Regions from separate parts of the Friedmanniella luteola genome, predicted to be linked through region 2. Evidence: riboswitches for the same ligand, from Rfam matches in the RefSeq annotation. Region 2 holds a riboswitch; the other holds the start of a gene.
What was found. Region 2 has a riboswitch for cobalamin ahead of BLT72_RS20735 (VWA domain-containing protein). Riboswitches for the same ligand answer to the same signal wherever they lie in the genome.

Region 1 (11,546 bases), 2.2 Mb from region 2:
CGGGTGCTGAACGGGGGGTTCGTCGTCGTCATGGGACTCGTCGCCGGCCCGGTCGGCCTGGTGGCGGCCTACTGGCTCGCCTACCTCACGCACGGGGCCGCGAACCCGGTGCACAGCACGTTGCTGCACCGGCAGGCGGAGCGGGCGCACCGGGTGACGGTGCTGTCGGTCAGCTCGATGGTGAGCGGCGGCGTCTACAGCCTGGGTCTGCTGGCCCTGGGCCCGCTGGCCCAGAGCACCTCGACGGCCACGGCCATGGTGGTGGCCGGGGCGGTCAGCGTCGTCGGGGCCCTCGGCTACGCACCCGCGCTGCGGGACGAGCGCGCCGGGCGCGCGACGTCACCGGTGCCGGAGGCCAGCCCGGCTCGCCGCTGAGCGGCCGGCGGGGCGGTCGGCGGGACGCGCCTCAGGAGCGCGCGTTGCGGGCCCAGACGAAGCAGAACAACCCGAACGCGGCGAAGCCCGCGGCGAGCACGGTGAGCAGCGACGAGCCCTGCGGCTGGGAGGCGACGGTGTGCAGGGCGGCGTCGAGCCCGCCGGCGCGGTCCGGGTCGGCGCTCAGGGCGGCCCAGCCGAACAGCCCGGCGACCACGGCCAGGGCGACGCCCTTGGCCACGTAGCCGGCCGTGCCCAGGACGCGCACCGCGCGCGTCCGGTCGCCCTCGAGGTCCTCGGTGAACTTCTGCCGCACTCCGCGGACCACCTGGCTGACGCCGACGGCGAGGATCGCGGCCGCCACCAGGACGACGAGCGCCCGGCCGAACGGTGCCTGCAGCAACCGGCCGGTGAGGGTGTCCTCCTGCCCGCCGGAGGAGCCGGCGCCGGCGACCAGCCGGGCGGCGCTCACCCCGATGAGCAGGTAGACCACGGCCCGGCCGGCAGAGGAGAGGCGCTTGCGGAGCCGGCGCCGCTCGTCGTGCTCCTGCGCCACCCGCCCGTAGCCGAAGGCGGCCTCCGCGGCCTGCCACAGCACCAGGGCCAGCATGCCGACGGCGACGACCCCGAGCAGCAGCGGCCCGGCCCCGGTCTTCGCCAGGGCGCGGAGGGCGCCCTCCTGGGAGGCGTCGCCGCCCCCGCCCCAGGCGACCCGCAGGGCGATCCAGGCGATCAGCAGGTGCACGACGCCGTAGCAGACCAGCCCCACCGCGACGAGGACCTGGTAACCGCGCGAGCCCCGCATCTGCTGGCTGGCGTCGCGTGCACCCTCGGCGGCCTGGCCCGCCACCCCCGCGTTGCTCATGGGCACATCATGCGGCCCGCCGGCGCACGGGGAGGCCGGTCGTCCGAACTCGTGACCCCGGGCACCCGATACTGGGGCGGTGCCCGTCGTCGAGTCCCGGCTGACCGTCCCGCTCGAACCCGAGCTGGCGTTCTGGGTGTCCCAGACCACCGCGCCGCTGCGCTACCGCTGGGACCCGTTCGTCCGCTCCCAGCACCTGCTCGACGGGGCGACCCGGCCGGCGCAGGGGGTCCGCACCGCGACGACCTCGCGGCACGGCCTGCGGATGGTCAGCCGCTACGTCTCGTTCGCCCCGCCGCGCAACGTCGGCATGACGATGGTCAGCGGTCCCTGGTTCTTCGCCCGCTTCGGCGGCGGGTGGCGGTTCACCCCCGGCGCGCAGCCCGGCACCACCGACGTCACGTGGCGCTACAACTTCGCCACCCGCCCCCGGCTCCTGGAGCCGCTGGCCGACCGCCTCGGGCGCTGGGTCCTGCAGCGCGACATCGACCGGCGGATCGCCGGCTACGCCCGCGGCTGCAGCGATCCCGTCGTGCTGACCGCGGCGCGGGAGGCGGCCGCGGCGGGCTAGGTTCTGCGGGTGTCCGGAACCTCCCAGCCCCTGCGGGCGCTCTGGCGGCACCACCGCCGCCACCGCCCCCGCGTCGTGGCCGCCGCCACGTTCACCACCCTGAACACGGCGGCCGACGTGGCCCCCGAGCTGCTGCTCGGGGTGGCGGTCGACGTCGTCGTCCGGGGCGCCGACTCCTTCGCCGCCTCGCTGTTCGGCATCGAGGGCCGGTTCGGCCAGCTGCTGGTCATCGCGCTGCTGAACATCGCCGTCTGGGTGGTCGAGTCGGCCACCGACTACGCCGCGGCGGTGCTGTGGCGGGGCCTGTCCCAGGCCGTCGAGCACGAGCTGCGGGTGGAGACCTACGCGAACGTGCAGGACCTCGACGTCTCCTGGCACGAGGGCTCGGCGCCCGGCCGGGTGCTGTCGATCATCAGCGACGACGTCAACCAGCTGGAGCGCTTCCTCGACGTCGGCGCCCGGGTCATCCTGCACACCTTCTGGACCGTGGTGTTCGTCGGCGCCGTGTTCGCCGCGTCGTCCTGGCAGCTCATGCTGCTGGCCTTCATCCCGGTGCCGGTCATCGTCTGGGGCTCGATCCGCTTCCAGAAGCTGCTGGAGCCGCTCTACCGCCGCGTCCGGGAGGCCGCCGGCGACGTCAGCGCGACGGTCTCGACCAACCTGGGCGGGCTCACCACCATCAAGGCCTTCACCGCCGAGCGGCGCGAGGTCGAGCGGGTGCGCGTGGTCTCCCAGGGCTACTGGGACGCCAACCGGGCGGCGATCCGCTCGTCGGCGGCCTTCGTGCCGCTGATCCGGATGGCCATCCTGGCCGGCTTCACCTCCACCCTGCTGCTGGGCGGCTGGTTCGTGATCCAGGGCCGGCTCGAGGTCGGCCTCTACACGGTGCTCGTCTTCATGACCCAGCGGCTGCTCTGGCCGCTCACCGACCTGGGCGAGACCCTCGACCTCTACCAGAGGGCCATGGCCTCCACGCGGCGGATCTTCTCCCTGCTGGAGGAGCGCGGCCACCAGGTCCCGGGCGACCTCCGGCTGGACGCCCCGGTGCGGGGCCGGCTGGAGCTGCGCGGCGTCCGGTTCGGCTACGCCGACGGTCCTGACGTGCTCCGCGGCCTCGACCTGGTCGTGCCGGCGGGGGAGACGCACGCGGTCGTGGGAGCCACCGGCGCGGGCAAGTCGAGCCTGCTGCGGCTCGTGCTGCGGTTCTCCGACCCGCGGGAGGGCCGGGTGCTCCTCGACGGCGTCGACGTCCGCGACCTCTCCTGGGACTCGCTGCGAGGGGCCATCGGGTACGTCAGCCAGGACGTCTTCCTCTTCCACGGCACCGTCCGCGACAACCTGGCCTACGGGCGGCCCGACGCGGGCGAGGACGCCATCCGGGAGGCGGCGCGGCTGGCCGAGGCGCACACCTTCATCGAGGGGCTGGCGGAGGGCTACGACACCGTGGTCGGCGAGCGCGGCCTGACCCTCTCCGGCGGCCAGCGGCAGCGGATCGCGCTGGCCCGCGCGATCCTGCGCGACCCGGCCCTGCTGGTGCTCGACGAGGCCACCTCGGCCGTGGACAACGAGACCGAGGCTGCCATCCAGCGCTCGCTCGCCACCGTGACGACCGACCGGACGGCCCTCGTCGTCGCCCACCGGCTCTCCACCGTCCGCGACGCCGACCGGATCTGGGTGCTGGCGGAGGGCCGGGTGGCCGAGTCGGGGACCCACGACGAGCTCGTCGACGGCGGCGGGCTCTACGCCGCGCTGTGGGCGGTCCAGACCGGCGAGGCGCTGCACCAGCCCCAGACCTGATCGCGGCCCGCCGCCGGCCAGGGCGCGGCGCTCAGGGCGTCGACCCCGCCGGTCCGTGGGCGTGGCCCTCGTGCGGGTGGTCCAGCCCGAACGCGGCGGCGGTCGCGGCGTCCATCACGTACAGCTCGACCGGGACCCCGCCCGGAGCCCTCAGGTTGAGGTGCAGACCGGCGCCGGAGTCGACGACCGCGCTGTGCGGGACGTCGTCGGCGACCAGCCGCTGCCGCCAGTCCTCCAGCGCGTCGGCGTCCGGGACCGCGAGGGCGACGTGGTCGAGGCCGGTCCGCCGTTCGTCGAACGGCCCCCGCACCGTGGCCTCGTGGTCGGTCACCGCGATCGCGACGCGGCTCGGCCAGTGGACGACGAACAGCAGGTGGGGGGTGTCCGTCGTCACCTCGAAGCCCATCGTCCCGGTCCAGAAGCGCCGGGCCGCCGGCAGGTCGGGCGCGGAGAGGGCGAGGTGCGACACGCCCAGCAGCGGTGGCGCCGGCGACGGGGTGGTCGCCCCGGGGGTGGTGCTCGTGGGGGTGGTCGTGCCCGTGGTCGTGGTCATGCCCGGAGGCTCCTCCGCCAGCGGCGGGCGCGCATCCGTGGAAGCACGGAGCGTGCCGGCCGACCCGTCACCCGCTCCGGTGTTTACGGCGTACGCGCTGCGGGTAGCCAACCGGTCGCGCGCGACCGATCGGGCGCGGCGGCCTCGCGTCGCCGCCCCGGATCCGGCTCCACCCCCGCGTCAACCCCCCGCGCGATCTCACCACCCAGGAGCACCCATGACCGCCCACGGAGCAAGCACCCTCGGCTCACAGCCGGGGCGCCCGGTCCCCGACCCCGCCGGACGCCAGGACGACCAGGACGGGGGAGCGCCGGCCCCGACGGCCCGGCGGCGGCTGCTCAACCAGACGTCGCCCTTCCGCATCGGCTTCGTGGGGGCGGTCGGGGTGATCCTGGCCTACGCCCTCGCCCAGGCCGTCGTCCAGGCCCGCTCGATCATCATCGTCGTGGTCGTCGCCTTCTTCATCGCGCTCGGGCTGAACCCGCTGGTGCGGGCCCTGACCCGGCGCGGGGTGAAGCGCGGGACCGCCGTGCTGCTGGTGCTGGTGGGCGTGGTGGTCGTCTTCGCGCTCGCCCTGCTCGCCGTGGTCCCCGTCTTCGTGGAGCAGATCGGCAACCTCGTCCGCTCGGGGCCCGGCCTGCTGCAGGACACGCTCCGCAACCCGCAGGTCAACGCGCTGAACGAGCGCTACCAGGTGGTCGACCGGGCCCGGGACGCGATCAGCTCCGGCGGGCTGGTGTCCTCGGCGTTCGGGAGCCTGCTCGGGGCCGGGGCCGCGGTGCTGAGCGCGGTGGTCTCGGGCTTCACGCTGCTGATCCTCAGCCTGTACTTCCTGGTCGCCCTCCCGGCGATCAAGAACGCGGTCGTCCGGCTCACCCCGGCCTCGCGCCGGGACCGGTCGAGCTACCTGTCCGAGCAGATCTTCCTGCGGATCAGCTCCTACATCTCCGGCACGTTCGTCGTCGCGCTGATCGCCGGCGTGCTGTCCTACGTCTTCTTGCTGGTCGTCGGGCTGTCGGAGTACGCGCTGGCGCTGGCGGTGCTGGTCGCGGTGCTCGACATCATCCCGCTGATCGGCGCGACGCTCGCGGCCGTCGTCGTCGTCATCATCGGGTTCAGCCAGTCGGTGACCATCGGCATCGCGGCGCTGATCTTCTACGCGCTCTACCAGCAGTTCGAGAACTACGTGGTGCAGCCGCGGGTGTTCAAGAAGGCGGTGGACGTGCCGGGCGCCCTCGTCGTCATCGCCGCGCTCGTGGGCGGCAGCCTGCTGGGGATCGTCGGCGCGCTGCTGTCCGTCCCCGTCGCCGCGGTGGGCCTGCTCATCCTCCGTGAGGTGGCCCAGCCCCGCCTCGACGCCAGCTGAGGACCTCGACGAAGGAGCCGCTGATGCGCATCACCAGGAACGAGCTGGTGGCCCTGCTGAGGGTCGCCGGCCGTCACGACGAGATCGGCCGCGCCCAGCAGCGGCTGCCCGACCGGGTCGACAGCGAGCGGCACGGCGGCCTGCTGGACGAGCTCGGCCTCGACCTGCACGAGCTGCTCCGGCCGACGGGTGGCCCCAACCTGAGCGACCGGCTCGGTGGGCCCCTGGCGCCGGAGTCGTCGGGCTGACGCGCCTCACCCCTGACGGCCCTCGCCCCCCGGGGCGACCCGTCCTCAGCCCAGGTCGAGCCGGGGCCGCAGCCCGCTGCCCGGGACGAGGCCGTAGCGCTCCATCCCCTGCCGCAGGTGCTCGGCGGCGTCGACGTTGAGCGGGCCGCTCGTCCACATCGCGTAGGGCAGGTCGAGGTAGCGCTCCTCGCGCACGGCCGCCAGGTCGCGGCTGGCGGGGTGCTCCGCGAGGACCTGCTGCTTCTGGGCGAGCGTCTGACCGGGGTAGTCGACGAAGACGATGAGGTCGGGGTCGGCCTTCGCCACCCGCTCCCAGCTGACCTCGGTCCAGGTGTCCTTCAGGTCGGCGAGGGCGTTGCGCCCGCCGGCGGCGTCGATGATGGCCTGCGGGCCGCCGAAGGCGCCGGAGGAGAAGACGGCGTCCGTCCCGCTGTCGAACACGAACACCACGGGCGCCCGCTCCGGCCGCGGGGCCGCGGCCAGGGCGGCCAGCCGGGCGTCGGTGTCCGCCACGACGGCCGCCGCGGTGTCGACGTGCCCGGTGATCGCGCCGAGGTTGGTCAGGTCGGTGCGGACCGCGTCCCAGGGGTCCATCGTGCCGCGGGCGCCGTCGGCGCGCCGGCAGCTCTCGCTCAGCACGTAGGCGCCGATCCCGCGGTCGCCGAGGGTCTGCGGCGTCACGTCGGTCGACTCGCTGAACCCGTAGTTCCAGCCCGCGACGACGACGTCGGGCCGCGCGGCCACGACGGTCTCCATCGTCGGGCTCTCCGGCGCCACCTGGCGCAGCCCGCCGACCACGTCGCCGTACGCCCGGGTCAGCACGTCGGTGTCGTCCTGGAGGCTGGTGACGGCCGCGATCTGGTCGCCGGCGCCCACGGCCAGGCTGAGGGCGACGAGGTTGCCGTCGTTGACGAACAGCCGCTGCGCGGGGGAGGGGAAGCTCTGCGGCTTCCCGCAGTTCGTGACCGTGACCGTCCCCGGGCTGCTCGGCGACCCGGACGACGCGGGCGGCGCGGTCGCGCTGCAGCCGAGCAGGGCGAGGGCGAGACCGGTGGCGGCCAGGGCGGCCAGGCGGGGGTGGTGGGGGCTCATCGGGACTTCTTCCGGTCGGCGGGGGAGAGGTGGGGTGGGCGGAGCACCAGGTGCTCCTGACCGGTGGCCGGGTCGCGCAGCAGGGCGGGGACGACGCCGAAGGCGGTCCGGACGACCTCCGGCACGAGCACCTCGGCGGCCCGGCCGGTGGCCAGGGCCCGGCCGTCGTGCAGCACGACGGCCTGGTCGAAGCCGTTGCGGGCCAGGTCGAGGTCGTGCAGGGAGGCGATGACGGTGCGGCCGCTGCCGCGCAGCACCCCGACCAGCTCCTGCTGGTGGGCGACGTCGAGGTGGTTGGTCGGTTCGTCGAGGACGACCAGGCCGGTCCGCTGGGCGAGCCCGCGGGCCAGCATCACCCGGCGGCGCTCGCCCCCGGAGAGGTGGTCGCAGCGTCGGTCGGCGAGGTGCTGCAGCCCCACCTGCGCCAGCGCGGCGGCGACGGTCTCCCGCTCGCCCGAGCCCGGCCCGGCCCAGGGGCGCTGGTGGGGCACCAGCCCGAGCGCGACGGCCTGCCAGACCAGCAGCTCCTCGGCCGGCGCGTCCTCCTGCCCGACCCACGCGAGCAGCCGGGCCCGGGCCCGGCCGGGCAGCGCGTGCAGGTCGGCGCCGTCGACGGCCACCCGCCCCGCCAGCGGCCGGCTCAGCCCGGCGAGCGCGCGCAGCAGCGTGGACTTGCCGCTGCCGTTCTCGCCGACGACGGCGACGAGGCTGCCGGGTTCGACGGCCAGGCTGACGCCGGCCACGACGAGGTGGCCGTCGACCCCGGCGTCGAGGCCCGTCGCGGTCAGCGCGACCCCGGGCGGGCTCGTCGGGCTCGCCGGGCTCACCGGGCACTCCCGAAGCGGTACTCGGCCCGACCCATCAGCAGCAGGAAGACGGGGGCGCCGACCACGCCGGTCACCACCCCGATGGGGATCTCCAGCGGCCGGAAGAGCATCCGGGCCAGCACGTCGACCCACACCAGGAACAGGGCCCCGCCGAGCGCAGCGACCACCACCAGCGCGCGGTGCCGGGCGCCGACCACCCGCCGGGCCAGGTGCGGGAGGACGAGGCCCACGAAGCCGATGCCGCCGGACACCGCGACCAGCACCCCGACCAGCACGGCCAGCCCGCCGAACAGCGCCCGCCGCAGGCCCCCGACGGGCACGCCGAGGGAGGCGGCCGTGTCGGGCCCGGCGGCCAGCGCGTCCATCCAGCCGCTGCTGGCCAGCAGGAGGGCCGTGGCCAGCAGGACCACGGCCGCGGGGAGCCCGACCTTGGCCCACGTGGCCCCGGTCAGGTTGCCGAGCAGCCAGAACAGCACCGACTGGGCGGCCCGGCTGTCCTGCGCGGCGAAGACGAGGAACGACGCGACGGCGCTGAAGGCCGACGACAGCACGACGCCGGACAGCACGAGCCGCAGCGGGGTCAGACCGCCCTGGGCGCTGGCCACCAGGTAGACCACGACCGAGGCGGCGAGCGCGCCCAGCAGGGCGCCGCCGGAGAGCGCCCACACGCCCCAGGCACCCAGCAGCCCGGTGGTGATGACGGCGGTGGCGCCGACGCCGGCGCCGGAGGAGACCCCGAGCAGGTAGGGGTCGGCCAGCGGGTTGCGGACGAGGGTCTGCATGGCCAGTCCGGCCAGCGTGAGGCCCGCCCCGACGACGGCGGCCAGCACGGCCCGGGGGGCCCGCAGCTCCCAGACGATGACGTCGGCGGTCGGGTCGGCCCCGCGCCCGCCGGTGAGGCGCTGGCCGACGACGTCGACGACGGCCGGCAGCGGCACGGTCTCGGTGCCCAGGGCGAGCGAGCCGACGAGGCTGAGCACCAGGGCGGCGGCGAGGACGACGGCGGTGGGTCCGGGACGGCGCTGACGGGCGTCGCGCAGGTGGGTCACCGGGCGGTCGGCGGGGCGGGCGTTGCAGGACGGGACGCGGACACGGAGGTCTCGATTCAGGCAGGAACCCGGTCGCGGGGTTCTGGGCGGGCACGACCGAGCCGGCAGGTCTTCGGACTCGGGGTCGACCGGAGGTGGCACCTTCCCAGGACCTGTGCAGCCCCAGTGGTCTCACGCCACCGCCGTCACCCTCACCGCTGCGCGCCAGTCCCGGAGTTCCACCGGGTTCCCTGTCATCCTCGCGGATGCACGACCGACTCGTCCGCCGAACCTAGCAGGCCCCTGCCGCCGGATGGCGGAGCAGCCTGCGCCGACGAGGCGGCACGAGCTCCCAGGAGCGCGTCCCGCGCTCAGCGGGTGGTGACGGTCGCCGGCTCGGGCACCGGGACCGACGTCCGGTGGGAGCGCCCGCTCAGCACGCCGGCGGCGGCGACCACCACCAGGCCGGCCAGCGGTACGACGAGCAGCCCGACCCGCAGCGAGGCCGCGTCCGCCACCGCCCCGACGACGGGCGGGGAGAGCAGGAAGCCGAGCCGCAGCAGCCAGCTCACGACGGTGAGCCCCGTGCCCGGCGCCAGCCCGGGCAGCGCGTCGGCCCCGTGCATCGCGGCCGGGATCAGGGTGGCGATGCCGAGCCCGGCGAGCCCGAACCCGACGACCGTACCGGGCACCGTCGGGACGAGGAGGGCCGCTCCCATCCCCACCAGGGCGACCAGCCCACCCGTCCGTGCCACCGCCCGTTGCCCGAACCGGTCCACGAGCGGGTCGCCCAGGAAGCGGCCGAGGCACTGCATCCCCTGCAGGGCGATGAAGCCCGTGCCGGCGACGAACGCCGAGGTCCCGAGCGCGTCGGTCAGGTAGATCGCCGACCAGGAGCTGCCGGAGTCCTCGATGACGCCGCCCGCGCCCCCGACCAGGACGAGGGCCGCCAGCACGCCGTAGAGCCGGAGCCGGCCGGAGGTCGGGCGCCGGCCCGGCGCGGGGGCGACGGGCGGGGGCGCCGGCTCGACGGGCTCGTCGTCGTGCAGCAGCCAGCGGAACGCCAACGCCGCCACGGTGCCGAAGACCAGGGCGGAGGCCCCCAGATGCAGCCCGCGGGGGAGCGCCGCCTCCGCCGCCAGTGCGCCGAGGGCACCGCCCACCACGGCGCCGACGCTCCAGATGGCGTGCAGCGAGTTGAGGATGGAGCGGCCGTACCGCCTCTGCACCCGCAGGCCCTGGGAGTTCTGGGCCACGTCGGCCAGCGCGTCCATCGCGCCGGCGAGGAGCAGCCCGGCGGCCAGCAGGATGCCGACGGGGGCGACGCCCGCCGCCAGCTGGCCCAGGGCGGCCACGACGGTCGCGCCGACCGCCAGCCGGTCGGAGCCGAGCCGCCGGATCAGCGCGCCGGCGGCGAGCCCGGCGACCATCCCCCCGATCGGGAACCCGGCCACCGCCAGGCCGAACTGCGCGTTGCTCAGCGCGAGCTCGGCCTTGATCTCGGGATAGCGCGGCACCAGGTTCGCGAAGAGCGCGCCGTTGGTGAGGAAGAGGGCGCCGGTGGCGGCGCGGGCCCGTCGGGCTCGAGGAGCCGGCCGCGGGTTCGTCACCGGCGACAGCCTAGGGAGAACGGCGCGCTGGATCGAATCAGAGTCGCCCGGCCGCTGGACGTCGCCCGGTCCGGTGCGCCAGGGTGAGGCATGACGACCCACGACCGCCGGACGCGGACGGTCCTGCCGGCGCTCGCGGCCCACGCGGTGCTGACGGCGCTGGTCTGGCGCGACATCGCCCGCCGTGACCGGGCCGACCTGCGCGGCAGCCCGACCCTGTGGCGGGTGCTGACCGCACTGAACACCGGCAACCACCTCGTCTACCTGCTGGTCGGCCGCCGCCGGAGCTGACGCGCAACTGATGGTTGCGTATTTTCTGACGTCGTCCTAGGCTTTTCTGCAACCACTAGTTGCAGGAGGTCGGCATGGAGCTGGGCAGCATCGAGCGCGAGATCTACGTCGAGGCGTCGCCGGAGGTCGTCTTCGGGGTGGTGAGCAGCCCCGAGCACCTCCGGGCCTGGTGGCCGGACGACGCCCGCTACGCGCCGGTGCCCGGCGCGGTGGGGGAGATCGTCTTCGGCGAGGAGCAGACCGGCGGGACGGTCGTCGCGTTCACCGTCGTCGAGGTCGAGCCGCCGCGGCGGTTCGCGTTCCGCTGGACGCACCCGGCGGGCGAACCGGCCCGCGAGGGCAACTCGCTCCTGGTCACCTTCGACCTGGTGCCGTCCGGGGTGGGGACCCTGCTCACGATGACCGAGACCGGTTTCCGCGCCCTGGGCTGGGAGGCGGCCGTCCTCGAGCAGCAGTACCGCGAGCACGTCACCGGCTGGGACTTCTACCTGCCCCGGCTGGCGCCCTACGTGGCGACCCTCGGGGTGCCCGCGTGAGCGCGGTCGTCGAAGAGGTCGACGACGACCTGTGGTCCGCCATCGGCGACCCGACCCGGCGCCGGCTGCTCGACCTGCTGCTGGTCGAGGGTGGCGGGACGGCGACCTCGCTCGGCCACCAGCTGCCCGTCACCCGCCAGGCCGTGGCCAAGCACCTCGGCGTGCTGGACCGCGTCGGCCTGGTGCGGGCCACGCCGGCCGGGCGGGAGAAGCGGTACCGGGTGGACGACGCCCAGCTGACCCGGGCCGTGGCCCAGCTGTCCTCGGTCGGGTCGGCGTGGGACGCCCGGTTGCAGCGGATCAAGCGGATCGCCGAGACGATCCGGCGCCAGCAGGACTGACGAGGCAGAGGGAGGGACGCGGGATGGTGGAGATCTGCCCAGGATC
Region 2 (11,546 bases):
CTCGCGGACGCGACGGTCACCCGCGACGAGCTGTACGCCGTCGGCGCCACCTTCACCCTGGTGGCGTGGGCGTTCGCCTACGTGTTCCAGCTGCTGCAGGCCCTGCAGCCGGGCTGCTTCATCGCCGCGGTGGACCCGGCGGAGCAGCGGACGTGGATGGAGCTGCTGTTCCTCAGCTTCACCAACCTGTCCAGCACCGGGCTGTCGGACGTCGTGCCGGTCACCTCGCACGCCCGGTCGGTGGTGATGATCCAGCAGCTGGCGGGGCTCGGCTACGTCGCGCTGTTCGTCAGCCGGCTGGTCGGGCTGACCATCAACCGGCAGCAGCTGGGTCCCGCGCCCACGGCCAGCCCCGACGGGGACCGGTCCGAGGGCGTCCAGCACGTCGACGGCTGAGCCCGCCCCGCGCCCTGAGCCCGGCGCAGGGTCAGGGCCGGAAGCCGGCGACGGCGCCGATCACCGTGATGGCCGGGGGCCGGATGCCGGCCTCCAGGGTCAGCGCCGCGATGTCGTCGACGCGGCCCCGGACGTCGCGCTGGCTGGGCAGGCCGGCGTCGGCGACGGTCGCGGCCGGGGTGCCGGGAGCCATCCCCTGCGCCACGAGCTCGGCGGTGATGGCGGGCAGCGTGGCCACCCCCATCAGGACCACCAGCGTGGTGCCGGCGCGGGCCAGCGCCGCCCAGTCCAGTGTCGAGCCCGGGTCGCCCGGCGGCAGGTGGCCGGAGACGACGGTGAACCCCTGGGTGAGCTGGCGGTGCGTCAGCGGGATGCCGGCCAGGGCCGGCGCGGCGATCGCGGAGGAGACGCCGGGCACCACCCGGACGGGGATCCCGGCGGCCGCGCAGGCCTGCCACTCCTCGCCGCCGCGGCCGAAGACGAAGTTGTCGCCCCCCTTGAGCCGGACCACCCGGCGGCCGGCGCGGCCGTGCTCGACCAGCAGCTCGTTGATCCGCTCCTGCGAGGTGAAGGTGCCGCGGGGGATCTTGGCCACGTCGATGACCTCGGCCCCGGGGCGGACCTGCTGCAGGACCGACAGCGGCGCCAGCCGGTCGACGACCAGCACGTCCGCCGTCCGCACCGCCTCCAGCCCGGCCACGGTCAGCAGCCCGGGGTCGCCTGGCCCGCCGCCGACCAGCACCACCTCGCCGCGGCCGTCACCGCCCGGCAGCAGGGGGACCGCGGGACGGACCGCGAGCACGCCCCGGGCGGCGGCCCGGCGGGCGGCGTCGGCGTCGAGGTCGGGGTCGCCGGTGGCGGGCACCAGCAGGGCGGCGCCGTCCAGCACGCCGTCGTCGCCCTCGGACCGCACGGTCAGCAGCCCGCGGTCGGCGAGGTCGGCGATGGTCGTGCCGGGCACGTCGCTGACCACGGTCACGTCCGCACCCGCCTCCAGCAGGGCGGTGACCGGGGCGAGGGCCTCGGCCCGCCCGCCCCGGACGACGACCCGGCGGCCCGCCAGGTCGAGGTCGGCGACGAAGCCGCGGGTCATCGGGTCCCTCCGAGGAGCGTGGCGAGCGCCGTCAGCAGGCGCTCGGTGGTGGCCGGGTCGCGCACGGCGACCCGGACCCAGTCGGGGCCGAGGCCGGGGAACGTGTCCCCGCGCCGCACGGCGAAGCCCCGCTCGCGCAGCGCCTCGCGGACCCAGCCTGGCTGATGCGTGCCCCGCACCCCCGCCGTGTCCACGCAGACGAACGGGGCGGCGGGGACGCCGGCGACGGGCAGGCCCAGCTCGGCGAGCCCGTCCACCAGCAGGGTGCGGCGTGCGGCGATCTGCTCCGCCTGCGCCCGCGCCTCGGTCAGGGCGGCGTCGGACAGGCAGCCGACGGTCGCGGCGAGGGCGGGCGTGGACACCGACCACGGGGGCTGCTGGGTCGCCAGGGCGGCGACCAGCGCCGGGTCGCCGACGACGTAGCCGGCCCGCAGCCCGGCCAGCCCCCACGTCTTGGTCAGCGAGCGCAGCACCAGCACGCCGCTCATCGTGGCGCTGACCAGGGACTGGTCGGGACCGGTGACGGCGTCGAGGAAGGCCTCGTCGACCACCAGCACCCGGCCGGGGGCGCGCAGCCGCTGGAGCACCTCGACGGGGTGCAGCACCGACGTCGGGTTGGTGGGGTTGCCGACGACGACGAGGTCGGCGTGCGCCGGGACCCGGTCGGGGTCGAGGACGAAGCCGTCGGCGGCGTCGAGCACGAGCCGGTCGGGCCGGTGGCCCGCGGCCCGCAGCGCGGCCTCCGGCTCCGTGAACTGCGGGTGGACGACCAGCGGGTGCCGCGTCACCAGGGCCCGGGCGATCAGGGTGAAGGCCTCCGCGGCGCCGGACGTGGGCAGCACGTGGTCCTCGCCGACGGCGTGCACGTGCGCGATCGCCGCCGTCGCCGCGGCGGTGGAGGGGTAGGCCCCCAGCGTCGGGACGGTGGCGGTGATGACGTCGGCCAGCCACGCCGGCGGCTCGCGGTGCTGCACGTTGACGGCCAGGTCGACGAGCCCGTCGCCGACTTCGGAGTCGCCGTGGTGGTGGAGGTCCACCTCAGCCGTGACCTGGGCCTGTCGAAGGGCGGGAGTGCCAGTCCACGCGGACCCTTCGACAGGCTCCGGGAGCGGCGGGCCCGCGGCCCCCGGGTCCGCGGCCCAGGCGTGCACGGCGTCGACGAACCGCTGGGCCAGCTGCGGGTGGCCGGCCCAGTGCAGGTGCAGGTAGCTGGCGTGCAGGCTCGCCCGGCCGCGCCCGGCCGGGTCGGCGGAGAAGCCGACGCGGTGGCCGTCGACCAGCCAGGCCTCGTCGTCTCCGGCCGGCGGGTCGACGTGGGTGCGGTGGAACTCGTGGCCGGTGACGCGGGCGCCGCGGGCGGCGAGCAGGGAGTCCCCCGCCGCCAGCAGGGTCTGGTAGCGCAGCGTCAGCTTCGGCGTCATCGCGGCCTCGGCGTCCAGGGCGCCGACCATCGGGGAGCCGTCGACGCTGCGGCACAGGTACAACAGCCCCGCGCACTCGGCGACGGTGGGCACCCCGGCCTCGACGGCCGTCCGCAGCGCGGTCCGCAGGGCCGCGTTCGCGCTCAGCTCGGCGGCGTGCACCTCCGGGAAGCCGCCGCCGAGGTAGACCCCCGCGGTGCCGGCGGGCAGCGCGGCGTCGGTCAGCGGGTCGAAGGGGACGGGCTCGCAGCCGGCCGCGCGCAGCAGCTCGTCGGTCTCGGCGTAGCGGAACGTGAAGGCGCGGCCGGCGGCGACGGCGACGACGGGCCGTTGCCGGCTGGGCGGGTGCACGGCGTCCGCCGGTGACCACGGCTCGCCGGCCAGCGGCGGCGCGGCGTGGGCCAGGGCCAGCACGCGGGTGAGGTCGAGGTGCTCGGCGACCTGGGCCGAGAGCCGCGCGATGGCCGCGGCGGCGTCACCGCGCTCGGCGGCGGGGACCAGGCCGAGGTGCCGGGACGGGGCCTCGATGCCGGCGTTGCGGGGGAGCACGCCCAGCACCTCGACGCCGGTGGCCTCCAGCGCCCGGACCACCTCGTCGCTGTGCCGGACCGAGCCGGCCTTGTTGAGCACGACGCCGCTGAGCCGGACGGCGGGGTCGAAGGTGGTGAGCCCGTGCACCAGCGCGGCGGCGGTCCGGGAGACGGAGCTGATGTCGAGCACCAGGACGACCGGCGCCTGCAGCAGGCCGGCGACGTGCGCGGTGGAGGCGTAGCCGTCGCCGCCGATCTGGCCGTCGAACAGCCCCATCACGCCCTCGACGACGGCGACGTCGGCCGGGGTCGGGGCCGTCATCCCGTGCAGGAACAGCGGCCTGATCTGCTCCTCGTGGCACAGGTGCGGGTCCAGGTTGCGGCCCGGCCGGCCGGTGGCCAGCGCGTGGTAGCCCGGGTCGATGTAGTCGGGCCCGACCTTGAACGACGCGACCTCGAGGCCCTCGGCGCGCAGCGCGCCCATCAGCCCGGTGGCGACCGTCGTCTTGCCGTGGGAGGAGCCCGGAGCGGCGACCACCAGCCGTGGGGCGGCGGTGGTGGAACCGTGCCCTGAGCCTGTCGACGGGCTCACCACTCGATGCCCCGCTGGCCCTTCTGGCCCTCGGCGAAGGGGTGCTTCACCGCCCGCATCTCCGTGACGAGGTTGGCGATCTCCAGCAGCTTCGGGTCGGCCCGGCGGCCGGTGATGACGACGTGCTGCTGGCCGGGCCGGTTGACCAGGGTCTCGACCACGTCGTCGACGTCCACCCAGCCCCAGGCGATCGGGTAGGTGAACTCGTCGAGGACGTAGAGCCGGTGGGTCTCGGCGGCCAGCCGGCGCTTGATCTCCTGCCAGCCCTCGGCGGCGTCCGCGGCGTGGTCCTCCTCGCTGCCGGCCTTCCGCGACCACGACCAGCCGGAGCCCATCTTGTGCCACTCGACGGGTCCGCCCTGGCCGGTCGTCCGGTGCACCTCGTCCAGTGTCTCCAGCACGGTCTGCTCGCCGATCCGCCACTTGGCGGACTTCACGAACTGGAACACCCCGATCGGCCAGCCCTGGTTCCAGCCGCGGACGGCCAGCCCGAAGGCGGCCGTCGACTTCCCCTTGCCGTCGCCGGTGTGCACGATCACGAGCGGCCGGTTCCGCCGCTGCCTGGTGGTCAGCCCGTCCTGGGGCTCCACCTCGACGCGTCCCTCGGGCATCAGGCGGCGTCCTGAGCCGGTCGAAGGGCGGACGCGCGCTTCTCGGGCGTGTGCCGCTGCACCACGGACAGCAGCTGGTCGGCCGCGACCTCGCCGACGGGGACGTGCTCCGCGCCGAGGTGGACGCTGAGCGTGCGCGCCAGCCCGAGGCCGAAGCCGGTCTCGCAGTCGATCACCACGCTCGCCACGCCGGCGTCGCGCAGCAGGCCGGCGGCGCGCCGGGAGCGGGCGACGGCGTCGGGTCCCGACGTGGCCCGGCCGTCGGTGACCAGCACCAGCAGCGGGCGACGACGCGGGTCGCGGATCCGCTCCTGCCGCAGGGTCTCGGCGGCCAGCAGCAGGCCCTCGGCCAGCGGGGTCCGACCGCCGTTGGGCACCTCGTCCAGCCGGCGGGCGGCGACCTCGACCGACGACGTCGGGGGCAGGGCCAGCGTCGCCGCAGCCCCGCGGAACGTGATCAACCCGACCTTGTCGCGCCGCTGGTAGGCGTCGAGGAGCAGCGACAGGGCGGCCGTCTTGACCGCCTCCATCCGGCGGCGGGCGGCCATCGACCCGGAGGCGTCGACGACGAGCAGCACGAGGTTGGACTCGCGGCCCTCGATGGTCGCGGTCCGCAGGTCCTCGCGGCGCAGCCGTAGCACCTCGGCTCCCGCCCGGCCGCGCGCGTGCTGCTGGGGAGCGGCGGCCCGGATGGTGGCGGGCAGGTGCAGCCGGCCGCCGGGCTCGGGGCGGGACGCGGCGCCGACGCTGCGGCCGGTCCGGGTCACCGCGCGGCTGCGGCGGCCGGCCTCGCCCGCACCGATCCCGGTGGCGGTGAACAGCCGGGTCCGGTAGGCGGTGCCGGCGCTGGCCAGCGTGGTGGGGACGACGGCGGCCGTCGGGGCGTCCTCCTCCCCGGTCGGTCCGGGTTCCGGGGCCTCGGACCGCTGGTCCTGCGACGGCGGACGTCGGTCGGCCTCGGGGCCGGCCGGCGGTGGGTCCCCGGCGCCCGGGCCCTCGGGCGAGGCGCCCGGGGCGTCCGGGGGCTCGCCGCCCTCGTCGTCGGGACCGGGCTGCGGCGGCTCCGGTTCGGGTTCCGGCTCCGGCTCGTCCTCGCCGAGCAGCTGGTCCAGCAGCTCCTCGTCCAGCCCGGGGGCGTCGAAGGGGTTGCGGCGCCGGCGGTGGGGCAGGGCCAACCGGGCGGCGGCGCGGATGTCGGCCTTGGTGACGCGGATCCGGCCGTGCCAGGCGGCGTGCGCGACGGCGGCGCGGGCGGTGACGAGGTCCGCGCGCAGCCCGTCCACCTCGAAGGCGGCGCAGATCTCGGCGATCAGCAGCAGCTGGTCGTCCCGCAGCTCCACCTCCTCGAGCAGCGCACGGGCGGTCCGCAGCCGCGCGGACAGCGCCTGCTCGGCGTCGGCGTAGCGGGCGGTGAAGGCGGCCGGGTCGCGGTCGAAGGCCATCCGGCGGCGCACCACCTCGGCGCGCAGGGCCGGGTCGCGCGGGGCGGCCACCTCCGCCGTCAGCCCGAAGCGGTCCAGCAGCTGGGGGCGGAGCTCGCCCTCCTCGGGGTTCATCGTCCCGACCAGCACCATCCGGGAGGCGTGGGCGACGGAGACGCCCTCCCGCTCCACGGTGGAGCGGCCGGTGGCGGCGGCGTCCAGCAGCAGGTCGACGAGGTGGTCGTGCAGCAGGTTGACCTCGTCGACGTAGAGCAGGCCGCGGTGCGCGGCCGCGAGCAGGCCGGGCTCGTAGCGGACCCGCCCGGCGCCGAGCGCCTGCTGCAGGTCCAGCGAGCCGATCACCCGGTCCTCGGTGGCGCCGACGGGCAGCTCGACCAGCCGGGCCGGCCGGGTCGTCGCGTGCGGACGTCCGGAGGGGGCGTCGGCGAGGTGCGGGCCGTCGGGGCAGCCCGGGTCGGGGTCGGCGGGGTCGCAGGAGAACCGGCAGCCCTCGACGACGGCGAGCGGGGGCAGCACCCGGGCCAGCGCCCGGACGGTGGTGGTCTTGGCCGTCCCCTTCTCGCCGCGGACGAGGACGCCGCCCACCTCGGGGGAGACGGTGGTCAGCACCAGCGCGAGGGCCATGTCGTCGGAGCCGACGACGGCGGAGAACGGGAAGGTGCGCGGCTCGGCGGCGCGAGCAGCCGGCGCGGGAGGAGCGGGAGCACGAGACACGGGAGGGGAGCCCTTCTGCATGGAGGTCCACGTCCACGCCTGCGGTGAGCCCCGTGCGACTGCGACGCGGCTGGCGCGGCAGACGGCCTGACTTCCCAGGCGGACCTGGGTCACAGTGGCGGGACCGTCCCGGAATCGCACCGGGTTCCTCTGCTGCGCCGCTGTCGATGATGGCACAGGGGCTCGGCGCCGCCCGCGCTCGTCGCCGCCTGAGACGCCCGGCCGGCGGCGCTAGGGTCGTCGGGTGATCGAGGTGGTCGGGATCGGCGCGGCGGGCTGGGACGCGCTGGGTGCGCGCGAGCGTGCGCTGGTGCTCGCCGCCCACCGGGTGCTGGGCGGCCCCCGGCACCTCGACCTGCTGCCCGCCGTCCCCGGTCAGGAGCGCGCCGCCTGGCCCCGGGACCTCCGGGACGCGCTGCCCGGGCTGGTCGCCGGGCACGAGGACCGCCCGGTCGTCGTCCTGGCCAGCGGGGACCCGCTGCTCGCCGGGGTGGGGTCGACGCTGGTCGACCTGCTGGGCGCCGACGCCGTCCGCGTGCACCCCGCCGTCTCGTCGGTGGCCCTCGCCGCCGCCCGGCTGGGCTGGGCGGCCGACACCTACGCGCTCGTCCGGCTGCGGGGCGGCGACGTCGACCTGGTCCGCCGCGAGCTCTACCCCGGCCGTCGGGTGCTGGTGCTCGCCCGCGACGCGGGGACGGCGGCCGAGGTGGCCGCGCTCCTGGTCGAGGACGGCTACGGGACCAGCACCCTGACCGTCCTCGGCGACCTCGGCGCGGCGGAGGAGAGCCGGCTCGACGTCGTGGCGGCCGCCTGGAGCGGGCCGGCCCCCGCGCTCAACGTGGTCGCCGTCCAGTGCGTGGGCGACGCGGGCGTCGCCGGACCCGCCTCGCTGGCGCCCGGGCTGCCCGACGCGGTGTTCGACCACGACGGCCAGCTGACCAAGCGCGACCTGCGCGCCTCCGCCCTGGCCCACCTGCAGCCCCGGCCCGGGGCCCTGCTGTGGGACGTCGGCGCCGGTGCGGGGTCGGTCGCCGTCGAGTGGATGCGCAGCCACCCCAGCTGCCGGGCGGTCGCCGTCGAGCAGCACGAGGCCCGGGCGAAGCGGATCCGGCTCAACGCCGCGCGGCTCGGCGTGCCCGGGCTGCGGACGGTCCTCGGGGTCGCACCGGAGGCCCTCGTCGACCTGCCGACGCCGGACGCCGTCTTCGTGGGCGGCGGGGCGAGCGGGGCCGTGCTGGACGCGGTCTGGTCCGCGCTCCCGGTGGGCGGCCGCCTGGTGGTGCACGCCGTGACGCAGGAGACGGAGATGCTCGTCGCGGCCCGCTGGCGCGAGCACGGCGGCACGCTGACCCGGATCGCCGTCGAGCACCTCGAGGCCATCGGCAGCTACCACGGCTGGAAGCCGGCGCGGGCGGTCGTGCAGTGGGGCGCCACGCGGTGACGGTGCACTTCATCGGCGCCGGCCCGGGGGCGGCCGACCTGCTCACCCTGCGCGCCGTGCGGCTGCTGGCCGCCAGCCCCGTGTGCGTCTACGCCGGTACCTACCTCGACGCGGAGGTGCTCGGCCACTGCGCGCCCGGCACCCGGCTGGTCGACAGCCAGTCGCTGGACCTCGACGCCATCGTCGCCGTGCTCGCGGAGGCCCACGAGGCCGGCCAGGACGTCGCGCGGCTGTGCTCGGGCGACCCGTCGCTCTACTCCGCGCTGGCCGAGCAGACCCGGCGGCTGGACCGGCTGGGCGTCCCCTGGGACGTGACGCCCGGGGTCCCGGCCTACGCGGCCGCGGCCGCCGTCGTCGGACGGGAGCTGACGGTGCCCGAGGTGGCGCAGTCGGTGGTGCTGACCCGCACCCAGGCGTCCTCGACGGCGATGCCGGCGACGGAGTCGCTGGCCGCCTTCGCCGCCACCCGCGCCACCCTGGCCCTGCACCTGGCCATCCGCCGGACCCGCGAGCTCTGCGCCGAGCTGGCGCCCGCGTACGGGGCGGACTGCCCTGTCGTCGTGGTCAGCCGGGCGACGCAGCCGGAGCAGGTGGTGCTGCGCGGGACCCTCGCCGACATGGCGGACCAGGTGGAGGTCGCCGGGCTGCGGCAGGCCGCCGTCATCCTGGTCGGCGAGGCGCTGCGGGCCGACGACTTCGTCGAGTCGCACCTGTACGGACCGCGTCCGCGCGGGTGAGTGCTGAGAAGCCGCAGGTCAGCGGGCCGGATCGCTGCGGGTTCCCAGCACTCGCTCCGGGGGTGCCGCCAGGACGACGCTCAGTCGCCCCGCCGCGAGGTCCAGACCCCGCCTGATCCGGCGGTGGTCCGGCTCGAGCCGATGATCAGCAGGCAGGTCATGTCGATCGTCTCCGGGTCGAGCTCGGCCAGCGTCGTGACGTCCAGCCGCTCGCCGGGCCGGCCGACGTCGCGGCCCACCACCACGGGGGTCGCCGGCGCCCGGTGCTCCAGCATGACCGCGCGCAGCCGAGCCACCTGCTCGCGCCGGCTCCGGGAGGCGGGGTTGTAGACGGCGAGCACCAGGTCGGCGGCGCCGACGGCGTGCAGCCGCCGCTCCACCAGCTCCCACGGCTTCAAGCGGTCCGACAGCGAGACGACGGCGTGGTCCCCGCCCAGCGGGGCGCCCGCCCGGGCGGCGACGGCCTGGGCGGCGGTCATCCCGGGCAGCACCTCGACGGCGACGTCGGCGAAGCGCTCGTCCGCGCCGACGGCCTCGAACACCGCCGACGCCATCCCGAACACCCCGGCGTCGCCCCCGGAGACGACGGCGACCCGCTCGCCGCGGCGCGCGAGCTCCAGGGCGAAGGACGCGCGGTCCACCTCGACGGTGTTGCCGCTGGCGTGCCGCTGCAGGCCGGGCCGCTGCGGCACCCGGTCGACGTAGGGGCCGTAGCCGACGACGTGGTCCACCTCGGCGAGCGCGGCGCTCACCTCCGGGGTCACCCAGCGGTCGGGTCCCGGGCCCAGCCCGACGACGAGCACCCGTCCGGTGCCGGGCTCCGCCGGGGGGTCGAGCCGGGTCGCGGCGCCGCTGCGGGCCCGCTGCGCGGCGTCGGCGCGCAGGTCGGGACCGGGCACCAGCACCATGGAGAAGTACGGGACCTCGTCCGGGTCGACCTCGCTGACCCGCAGCCGGCGCTCCCGGCCGGTGCTGGCCCGCTCGACGTACCAGGCGTCGTCCAGCCGGCCGGCCTGCCGCAGCGCCTCGCGCACGCCGGCGAAGGTCCGGCCCAGCTTCATGATCGCCGCGCCCCCGCCGTCGGCCAGCCGGCGGGCCAGCTCGGGGACGGCCATCGTGCCGGGCAGCACGGTGAAGGTGTCCTCGTGCCGGCTGATCGGCACGGCGACGGCGGCCGAGGAGGCGCTGACCGACGTGACGCCGGGCACGATCTCCGCCGGGTACAGCGGGCCCAGCCGGTCGTGCAGGTAGGAGTAGGAGCTGTAGAACAGCGGGTCGCCCTCGGCCAGCACGACGACGGTCCGGCCGGCGTCCAGGTGCTTGCCGAGCCGCTCGGCGGACTCGTCGTAGAAGTCCTCGATCGCCCCGTAGTAGCCCAGCGGGTGGTCGGTCGCCCCGGTGGTCACCGGGTAGATCAGCAGCTCCTCGGTCGCGTCGGGGCTGATCAGGTCGGCGACGATGGTCCGGGCGATCGAGCGCCCGGCGGTCCCCGAGTGGTAGGCGACGACGTCGGCGTCGCGGATCAGCCGCGCCGCCTTGAGCGTGACGAGCTCGGGGTCACCCGGGCCGACGCCCACCCCGTACAGCCGGCCGGTCATGCGATCTCCGCTTCCTGCGCGAGGGCGTTCAGCGCCGACGCGCACAGCGCCGACCCGCCGCGCCGCCCGTGCACCACGAGGTAGGGCAGGTCCCACGGGTTCTCCACCAGCGCGACCTTGGACTCCGCCGAGCCGACGAACCCCACCGGGATGCCCAGCACGGCGGCCGGTCGGGGGCCGCCGGCGGCGACCTGCTCGAGCAGGTGGAACAGCGCCGTCGGGGCGTTGCCGATGGCGACCACGGCGCCCTCCAGCTCCTCCCCCCAGAACGAGACGGCGGCCGCGGACCGGGTGGTCGACCAGGCCCGGGCCCGCTCGGGCACCCGGGGGTCGTCGAGCAGGCAGCGGACGGCGTTGGCGGCGGGCAGCCGCCGTCGGGTGACGCCCGAGGCGATCATGTAGGCGTCGGTGAAGATCGTCGCCCCGGCCTCCAGCGCGCCGCGCGCGGCGCCGACCAGCCGCGGGTGCAGCGCCAGCGAGCGCGGCAGGTCCAGGTCGCCGCTGGCGTGGATCATCCGGACGGCGACGGTCCTCGCGTCCGCCGGCAGCCCCGACAGGTCCGCCTCCGCGCGCACCTGGGCGAAGGAGCGGCGGTAGATCTCGGCCGGGTCGGTGACGTAGTCGTACAACCGGGCCGGCGGCGCCCCCGGCACCGGACCCCCCGAGACCAGACCGTCCGACACCAGCCCCTCAGACATGGACCACGAGGCGCGGCTCGGCGGCGGCGAGGAGCTCGTCCCGGGTGGGCGCGACCAGGTCGCGGTGCGGCCCGGCCGGCGCGCCGCAGCGCCGCTCGCAGCCGCTGACGTGGGTGCGCGGCCAGCGCCGGTCCTCGGCCGCGACCGAGCGCACGAGGGCCTGGGTGTCGACGCGCCCCGAGGCGCACCACGGTGCCCCGACGCAGGCGCTGACGGCGGTCCAGGGTGACGTCGGGTCGGCCACCAGCCCGACGGCGGTCAGCTCGGCCAGCC

Region 1: linked by a shared signal. The riboswitch ahead of BLT72_RS10525 (FecCD family ABC transporter permease) and the one ahead of BLT72_RS20735 (VWA domain-containing protein) in region 2 are both predicted to bind cobalamin.

What each region holds. Positions count from the first base shown of each region.
Region 1 covers NZ_LT629749.1:2,199,576-2,211,121, forward strand. Annotated here, with positions in the region: gene BLT72_RS10480 (MFS transporter) at 1-375, shown strand, start outside; gene BLT72_RS10485 (DUF1206 domain-containing protein) at 407-1,240, opposite strand; gene BLT72_RS10490 (SRPBCC family protein) at 1,320-1,811, shown strand; gene BLT72_RS10495 (ABC transporter ATP-binding protein) at 1,821-3,608, shown strand; gene BLT72_RS10500 (VOC family protein) at 3,640-4,161, opposite strand; gene BLT72_RS10505 (AI-2E family transporter) at 4,379-5,527, shown strand; gene BLT72_RS10510 (hypothetical protein) at 5,551-5,775, shown strand; gene BLT72_RS10515 (ABC transporter substrate-binding protein) at 5,821-6,867, opposite strand; gene BLT72_RS10520 (ABC transporter ATP-binding protein) at 6,864-7,694, opposite strand; gene BLT72_RS10525 (FecCD family ABC transporter permease) at 7,691-8,743, opposite strand; cobalamin riboswitch at 8,830-9,016, opposite strand; gene BLT72_RS10530 (MFS transporter) at 9,094-10,332, opposite strand; gene BLT72_RS22210 (hypothetical protein) at 10,423-10,623, shown strand; gene BLT72_RS10535 (SRPBCC family protein) at 10,698-11,159, shown strand; gene BLT72_RS10540 (ArsR/SmtB family transcription factor) at 11,156-11,500, shown strand.
Region 2 covers NZ_LT629749.1:4,432,844-4,444,389, reverse strand. Annotated here, with positions in the region: gene BLT72_RS20755 (potassium channel family protein) at 1-396, shown strand, start outside; gene cobA (uroporphyrinogen-III C-methyltransferase) at 428-1,171, opposite strand; partial or broken gene BLT72_RS23210 (NAD(P)-dependent oxidoreductase) at 1,202-1,489, opposite strand; gene cobBC (bifunctional hydrogenobyrinic acid a,c-diamide synthase/histidinol phosphate aminotransferase CobBC) at 1,486-4,032, opposite strand; gene cobO (cob(I)yrinic acid a,c-diamide adenosyltransferase) at 4,029-4,643, opposite strand; gene BLT72_RS20735 (VWA domain-containing protein) at 4,643-6,799, opposite strand; adenosylcobalamin (AdoCbl) riboswitch at 6,872-6,959, opposite strand; gene cbiE (precorrin-6y C5,15-methyltransferase (decarboxylating) subunit CbiE) at 7,044-8,240, shown strand; gene cobM (precorrin-4 C(11)-methyltransferase) at 8,237-8,977, shown strand; gene BLT72_RS20720 (precorrin-2 C(20)-methyltransferase) at 9,058-10,575, opposite strand; gene BLT72_RS20715 (precorrin-8X methylmutase) at 10,572-11,273, opposite strand; gene BLT72_RS20710 (precorrin-3B synthase) at 11,266-11,546, opposite strand, start outside.